Lentimicrobium sp. L6: one gene and its partner. Each later gene encodes a partner of the first gene's protein in a complex. Links are inferred from orthologs where the notes say so. Each region holds a gene or a part of one and is shown in the gene's direction. Other genes may lie near its edges.

The links.
Region 2: the proteins of meaB (region 1) and scpA are in contact, whole or in part, in a crystal structure (PDB 8DPB), measured with the Methylorubrum extorquens proteins. The link is inferred for Lentimicrobium sp. L6 from one-to-one orthologs. Residues at the interface, in SOR26638.1 of Methylorubrum extorquens: Arg20, Ala21, Ala24, Arg25, Thr28, Ser32, Arg33, Arg34, His37, Thr98, Gly99, Gly100, Ser101, Ile102, Leu103, Lys106, Thr107, Ala110, Ala113, Ile114, Asp115, Arg116, Ala118, Phe119, Ile120, Arg121, Pro122, Pro124; in SOR27001.1 of Methylorubrum extorquens: Glu577, Glu578, Asn579, Asp580, Gly581, Arg582, Arg583, Arg585, His596, Ala604, Ser605, Ala608, Asp609, Gly611, Phe612, Asp613, Val614, Asp615, Ile616, Gly617, Pro618, Leu619, Glu625, Arg628, Gln629, Val631, Glu632, Asn633, Asp634, Glu661.

The regions. Positions count from the first base shown.
Region 1 is NZ_JABKCA010000003.1:16,743-19,998, forward strand. Bases 238-3,163 are described here. They hold meaB (methylmalonyl Co-A mutase-associated GTPase MeaB), read left to right. Parts: upstream 238-1,113; coding sequence 1,114-2,214; downstream 2,215-3,163. Other genes in these bases: HNS38_RS01255 (transposase), read right to left, coding at 361-816; HNS38_RS01265 (exosortase/archaeosortase family protein), read left to right, coding at 2,207-2,776; HNS38_RS01270 (hypothetical protein), read left to right, coding at 2,773-3,163. In the rest of the region: guaD (guanine deaminase), read left to right, coding at 1-172; more of HNS38_RS01270, read left to right, coding at 3,164-3,256. UniProt on the Escherichia coli protein: Binds and hydrolyzes GTP. Likely functions as a G-protein chaperone that assists AdoCbl cofactor delivery to the methylmalonyl-CoA mutase (MCM) ScpA and reactivation of the enzyme during catalysis.
Region 2 is NZ_JABKCA010000008.1:4,003-7,249, reverse strand. Bases 236-3,152 are described here. They hold scpA (methylmalonyl-CoA mutase), read left to right. Parts: upstream 236-575; coding sequence 576-2,729; downstream 2,730-3,152. Other genes in these bases: HNS38_RS03175 (hypothetical protein), read left to right, coding at 2,915-3,152; HNS38_RS03185 (methylmalonyl-CoA mutase family protein), read left to right, coding at 236-559. Also shown: more of HNS38_RS03185, read left to right, coding at 1-235; more of HNS38_RS03175, read left to right, coding at 3,153-3,247. UniProt on the Escherichia coli protein: Catalyzes the interconversion of succinyl-CoA and methylmalonyl-CoA. Could be part of a pathway that converts succinate to propionate.

The DNA.
Region 1 (3,256 bases):
AATTGGTAAAGAAGCCGACTTTATTCTTCTAGACTCCTCAAATATTGAGCTTGTAGACGAGCGTTTGAAAACCGCCAAAACCTTAGAAGAGAAACTTTTTGCTATTTTGATTCTTGGTGATGATAGGTTGATGGATAGTGTTTGGTTGATGGGGGAGAGTGTTGAGTTTTAAGGTACTCTTTCAGGGCTACTTATTAGATGTACCTGATGCGATGCAACAGGTTAACTTAAAATGCCCTTACAGGGCTTTGGTATCGTATTCCAGATTCTTTTGAGCCCTGAAAGGGCGACTTATCTTAAGCCAAGGTAAGGCCTTGGCTTAAAAAGATACCTGCTGAATAAGAGCCCTGTAAGGGCGGCTTAATCTTCCCATAGAAATTGTTCGTCATAACCTATTTCATACTCGTCAAGTAGCTCAAGATACTCTGTTTTAAAATCAACCTTTTTATGATGTTCTTTTTGGTTTAAGATATAGTTTTTGGTGTTATTAATTGCTGATGGACTTACGGAAAAAGCACCATGCCCACCTTGCCATTTGAAGTTTTTATAGTGTTCATGTTTGGTTTTTATCCATCTACTGCTGTGTATCTTTACTTCTTCAAATAGTTTTGCTAATGCCATGTTTTTCGATAAGATGCAAAGGATATGCACATGGTCTGGAACCCCATTTATGATGATTGGGATTGATATGTTGTCTTTTATTATCGAACCCATATACGCATATAGCTCTTCATCTTCTTCAGGTGTGATTTTTATGAAGTTGTTTTTTACATGGAATACCATATGAACAAAAATACAAGAGAGTGATTGCGACATTTTATTGTGTTTTTAGCGAGGTGATAAAGTTAAGAAGATTTTTTTAAGTCGATATTTCATGGGTTTGTGTTATGTTTTTACCTTAAACGATGTTATGTTCTTTTCAAAAGGGGCTTGCCAGATATAACTGATGCTATGTAGCATGTTGATTGGATTAAAGCACTCGGAATTTTTATCAATTAAATTCATCAAAAAATAACACCACAAATCCTCCATAATCGTATCTTTGCAGAGCCCTATTTTTGGGTGAACATTAGAGGATATTGATAACATACTCTAATACATTTAGATTAAATTATGGATTCACAAGTACACAATAAATCAGCACTCCATGTGCAAGCTGGTATTGAGAAACCAGCAACAGTAAATCCTCGTTTTGCCAGAGGAAAAAGAAAGAAACTTACTGAGCAGCCTGCCTCTTGGTTTTTAGAAGGAATCAGGAAAGGTGATAGAAGTATTTTAAGCCGTGCTATTACCTTGATAGAAAGTAATTTGCCAGCGCATCGTAAATTGGCTCAGGAGATTATAGAATTATGTTTGCCTTACTCTGGGAAGTCTTTCCGAATAGGAATTACCGGAGTTCCAGGCGTTGGAAAGTCTACATTTATTGAGGCTTTCGGTATGCATGTTACACAGGATCTGGATAAAAAGTTAGCCGTTTTGGCCATCGACCCCAGTAGTCAAAGAACTAAAGGTTCTATTTTGGGTGATAAAACCAGAATGGAAAAGCTCACCAATGATATTAATGCTTTTATTAGGCCATCCCCATCAGCAGGTTCGCTTGGAGGAGTCGCTCAAAAAACACGCGAGAGTATTATTTTATGTGAAGCCGCTGGATATGAAATTATTTTGGTGGAAACAGTGGGAGTGGGTCAAAGTGAGACAGCCGTTCATGGTATGGTCGACTTTTTTCTATTGCTGATGTTGTCAGGCGCTGGCGATGAGTTACAAGGGATTAAAAGAGGAATCATGGAAATGGCCGATGCCATCCTCATCAATAAGGCAGATGGTGATAATAAAAATAGAGCCGAACTCGCTCGTCGTCAATACGCCAATGCCCTTCATCTTTTCCCACCTACAGAATCGGGTTGGATACCTAAAACTCAGACTTGTTCCGCATATACCGGCGATGGTATTAGCGATGTTTGGACCATCATGGATAGCTATATTAATGAGACCAGAATAAATGGATATTTTGATCATAAGCGTAAAGAGCAAAAAAATTATATCTTGCAGGCTAGTATTGAGAATAACTTAAAACAAAATTTCTATAATAATGAAGAAGTGAAAAAGCTCTTTAAATCTATAGAAGAACGTATTTTAAGTGATGAAATTTCTGCCTATAAAGGAGCAGATAAATTATTGGAAACCTATTTTAAAAACATAGATTTTGGCTAAAGATAAGATTGAACTAAAAAAGGAAGAGAAGAAAATAAAAGCTCAAGAGAAGGCTGAAAAGCAAAAAAGAAGCGAAGCCTTTGAGCGATTAAAACCACTATTGTATTCCTTTGCTTTGTGGGGTGCTTTAATGGGAATAGTCTATATTCCTTTTGTTTACGATTTTATAATGAGTTTTTTAGTTGATTTTGTGGTTGATTCTACTGTAGCTTTAGGCAGCGTTTTGTTTATTCCCATTGAAACTTCCGGTAGTCCTTTAATAACAGTGGCAGGTTATACCATGAAAGTGATTTTTGAATGTACGGCCTATAATTTTTATCTCTTTGCCATAGCGTTAGTGGTTTTCGGAAAATGGTCACTTAAAGATAAGTTTCTGAATCTTATCATCTTTGTGGTCAGTATTTTCTTTTTAAATGCAGCCCGATTCATCATCATGGGCTATGTTGGAAAAGCTTGGCCTCATTTGTTTCACCAAATACATGATTATGTTTGGACCATCGTTTTTGGATTGGTGGTCTTCATTCTTTATATTTGGCGTAACGATAGAAGTATAGAATCATGATCAAGAAGATATCCATATTAATAAGTAGTACCATAGGACTGTATGCGCTTTGGTTATTAGGGTTGGAGAAGATTTATGCTCAAATATTAAAGTTTGGTGCTTCTTTCATCTTATCCCCTTTTTCTAATGTGACTCCTGTCTTAAAGCTCGATCAGGCCCATCCTGACTTTTGCGTGGCTGTGGGGCAAGATGGATATTGTATGGAGTTAGAGTTGTTTGGTTTATCCATCATTGTGATGTTGAGTTGGTATATCATGTTGGTGGCTTTGAATACTTCCAAGAAAATGCTTGTTACAGCCCTTAAACATATTGGAATCTTCTATTTGCTTCAAATTTTAACCATGGCCACATTGGCTTTATACGATTTTGGAACTTTCTTTCAACAAGTCAATAGTGCCATGCGTCAGAGTTTTATCATTATCGCTTTGATATTTATTATTTGGGATAATTACTTGTATGGGGTATTTAGGTTTGGAAAAG
Region 2 (3,247 bases), on another replicon or contig:
TACCAACCAGTATCCTAACTTCACTGAGCATTTTGACCATGTGATAAATCCTGATAGCTTAAAGCCATTCGATTTAACATCGAAAAATGCCACTGTTAAAACTTTGAAACAATTCCGTGTGACTCAAGACTTCGAAATGCTTCGTTTCACTACTGATATGTATTCAAAAGAAAACAAGCGTCCTTTGGCATTTATGTTGACTACAGGAAACCTAAACATGAGAAAAGCCAGAGCACAATTTGCTTGTAATTTCTTTGCTGTTGCTGGTTTTGAGGTTCAAGACAATAATGGTTTCGCTACTATCGAAGAAGGATTAAAAGCGGCTAAAGCTGCCAATGCTGAAATCGTGGTTCTTTGTAGCTCCGATGACGATTATGCTGAAGTAGGTATGGAATTTGCCAAAGCAACTAAAGACACAACTATTGGTGTTATTGCTGGATATCCTAAAAACCTAATCGAAGAATTTAAGGCTAATGGTTTAAGCAAATTGATTCATGTGAAATCCAATATTCTTGAGGAGCTTACCGCTTATCAAAAAGAATTGGGAATTATTGAATAATCAAAGGAGAAGAAAGATGAAACCAAATTTTAAGAATATACAGATTAAATCAAATCCTGCTTCCACTCAGACTACTGAGGAATGGGAAAAGCAGCATAAGATTGAAAACTATTGGGATACACCAGAGAAAATTTCGGTAAAACCGGTTTATTCTGCTGATGATTTAAAAGGCATGGAGCATTTAAATTATGCTGCCGGACTTCCTCCGTTTTTAAGAGGTCCTTATTCAGGCATGTATGCTATGCGTCCTTGGACTGTTCGTCAGTATGCCGGATTCTCTACTGCTGAAGAATCTAATGCTTTTTACCGCAGAAACTTAGCTGCTGGTCAGAAAGGTTTATCTATTGCCTTTGACTTGGCTACTCACAGAGGTTATGACTCCGATCACGAGCGTGTGACTGGTGATGTGGGAAAAGCAGGTGTGGCTGTAGATAGCATTTTAGACATGGAGATTTTATTCGACCAAATTCCTTTGGATAAAATGTCTGTTTCTATGACTATGAACGGTGCGGTACTTCCAGTATTGGCCTTTTATATAGTTGCAGGATTGGAGCAAGGGGTTAAACTCGAAGAACTCAGTGGAACTATTCAGAATGACATTTTGAAGGAGTTCATGGTGAGAAACACTTATATCTACCCTCCTCTACCTTCAATGAAGATTATTGCAGATATCTTTGAATATACTTCTAAGAAAATGCCTAAGTTCAATTCTATCTCTATCTCTGGTTACCACATGCAAGAAGCTGGTGCCACAGCAGATATCGAATTGGCTTATACATTAGCCGATGGTTTAGAATATTTGAAAGCAGGAATTAATGCAGGTATGGATATTGATGCCTTCGCTCCTCGCCTTTCTTTCTTCTGGGCAGTTGGTATGAATCACTTCATGGAAATTGCTAAGATGAGAGCAGCCAGAATGCTTTGGGCTAAGATTGTAAAACAATTCAATCCTAAGAATCCTAAGTCAATGGCTTTAAGAACTCACAGTCAAACTTCTGGTTGGAGTTTAACAGAACAAGATCCTTTCAATAACGTGGGAAGAACTTGTGTGGAGGCTTTAAGTGCGGCTTTAGGTCATACTCAATCTCTACATACCAATGCTTTAGATGAAGCTATTGCTTTACCTACCGACTTCTCTGCTCGTATTGCTCGTAATACACAGATTTACTTGCAAGAAGAAACTCAAATTTGTCGTTCTCTCGACCCATGGGCTGGTTCTTATTATGTAGAATCGATGACCAAGGAAATAGCCGACAAAGCTTGGGCTTTAATCGAAGAAGTTCAGGAGCTAGGCGGAATGGCTAAAGCTATTGAAACTGGTGTACCAAAAATGAGAATTGAGGAGGCTGCAGCACGTAAGCAAGCCCGTATCGATTCACATAAAGATACTATTGTTGGAGTGAATAAATATCGTTTAGAAAAAGAGGATCCATTAGATATCTTAGATATTGACAACTCTGCAGTAAGAGAGGCTCAAATTGCTCGTCTTAAGAAATTAAGAGACAATAGAAACGAAGAAGAAGTCCAAGCTTCACTTCAAGCCTTAGTAACATCAGCAAATACTGGTGAAGGTAATCTATTAGAGTTGGCAGTAGATGCAGCTCAGAAACGCGCCAGCTTAGGTGAGATTTCTGATGCATTAGAAACTAAATATGGCCGTTATAGCGCCGTTATTCGTTCTATATCTGGTGTTTATTCAGCAGAAGCTAAAAACGATAAGATGTTCCAAGAAGCAACAAGATTAGCAGAGAAATTTGCAACGCAAGAAGGTCGTCGTCCTCGTATTATGATTGCGAAGATGGGACAAGATGGACACGATAGAGGAGCCAAAGTAGTGGCTACAGGATATGCCGATATCGGATTCGATGTAGACATTGGACCACTATTCCAAACTCCAGCAGAAGCTGCTCGTCAGGCCGTTGAAAACGATGTACATATATTAGGTGTATCAAGTTTAGCAGCAGGACATAAGACTTTAGTTCCACAAGTCATTGCAGAATTAAAAGCATTAGGTCGCGAAGACATTATGGTTATTGTGGGTGGAGTAATTCCTCACCAAGACTATGATTTCCTTTACGAAGCAGGTGCAGCCGCAGTATTTGGCCCTGGAACAGTAATTTCACAATGTGGAATTCAGATGCTAAAAATCCTATTGGACGAAGAACAATAGTTGATTTTTCTTTTATGATATTTAAGCCTGCTCATTTTGAGTGGGCTTTTTTTTTGCTTAACCAACTGATTCTGACACCAAATAGTATTATTACGTTTTACTTAGCTATTTAAATCATTTTTCTTATTTTTGCGTTCGTATAAAAGTTGAGATCATTTAAAATTAAACATAAAATAACCTATCAAATGAAAAAATTATTGTTTTTAACGCTATTATTATCTCTTTTCTTTACCGGATGTAAAAAGGATGAAGCTGATGCCTTTGTCAATGTAACTGTAAAAGAATCATCTATTCCTCAAGCTGGAGTTACAGTTTGTATGTTTTCGGACCAAAAAGGGCCTAGTACAACATTTTTCACCTCGTTTTTTTCAGATAAAAAAGTAATAACAGAATCCAGTGGCATAGCAAAATTCAATTTAGAAGATACATTTGATTTAGATGTTATCGATTCTCAAACCACCTTCTATTTTGGTGTATTCGGAACTAACGACGTTGTTCTTGGCAGTTCGGCAGTTACT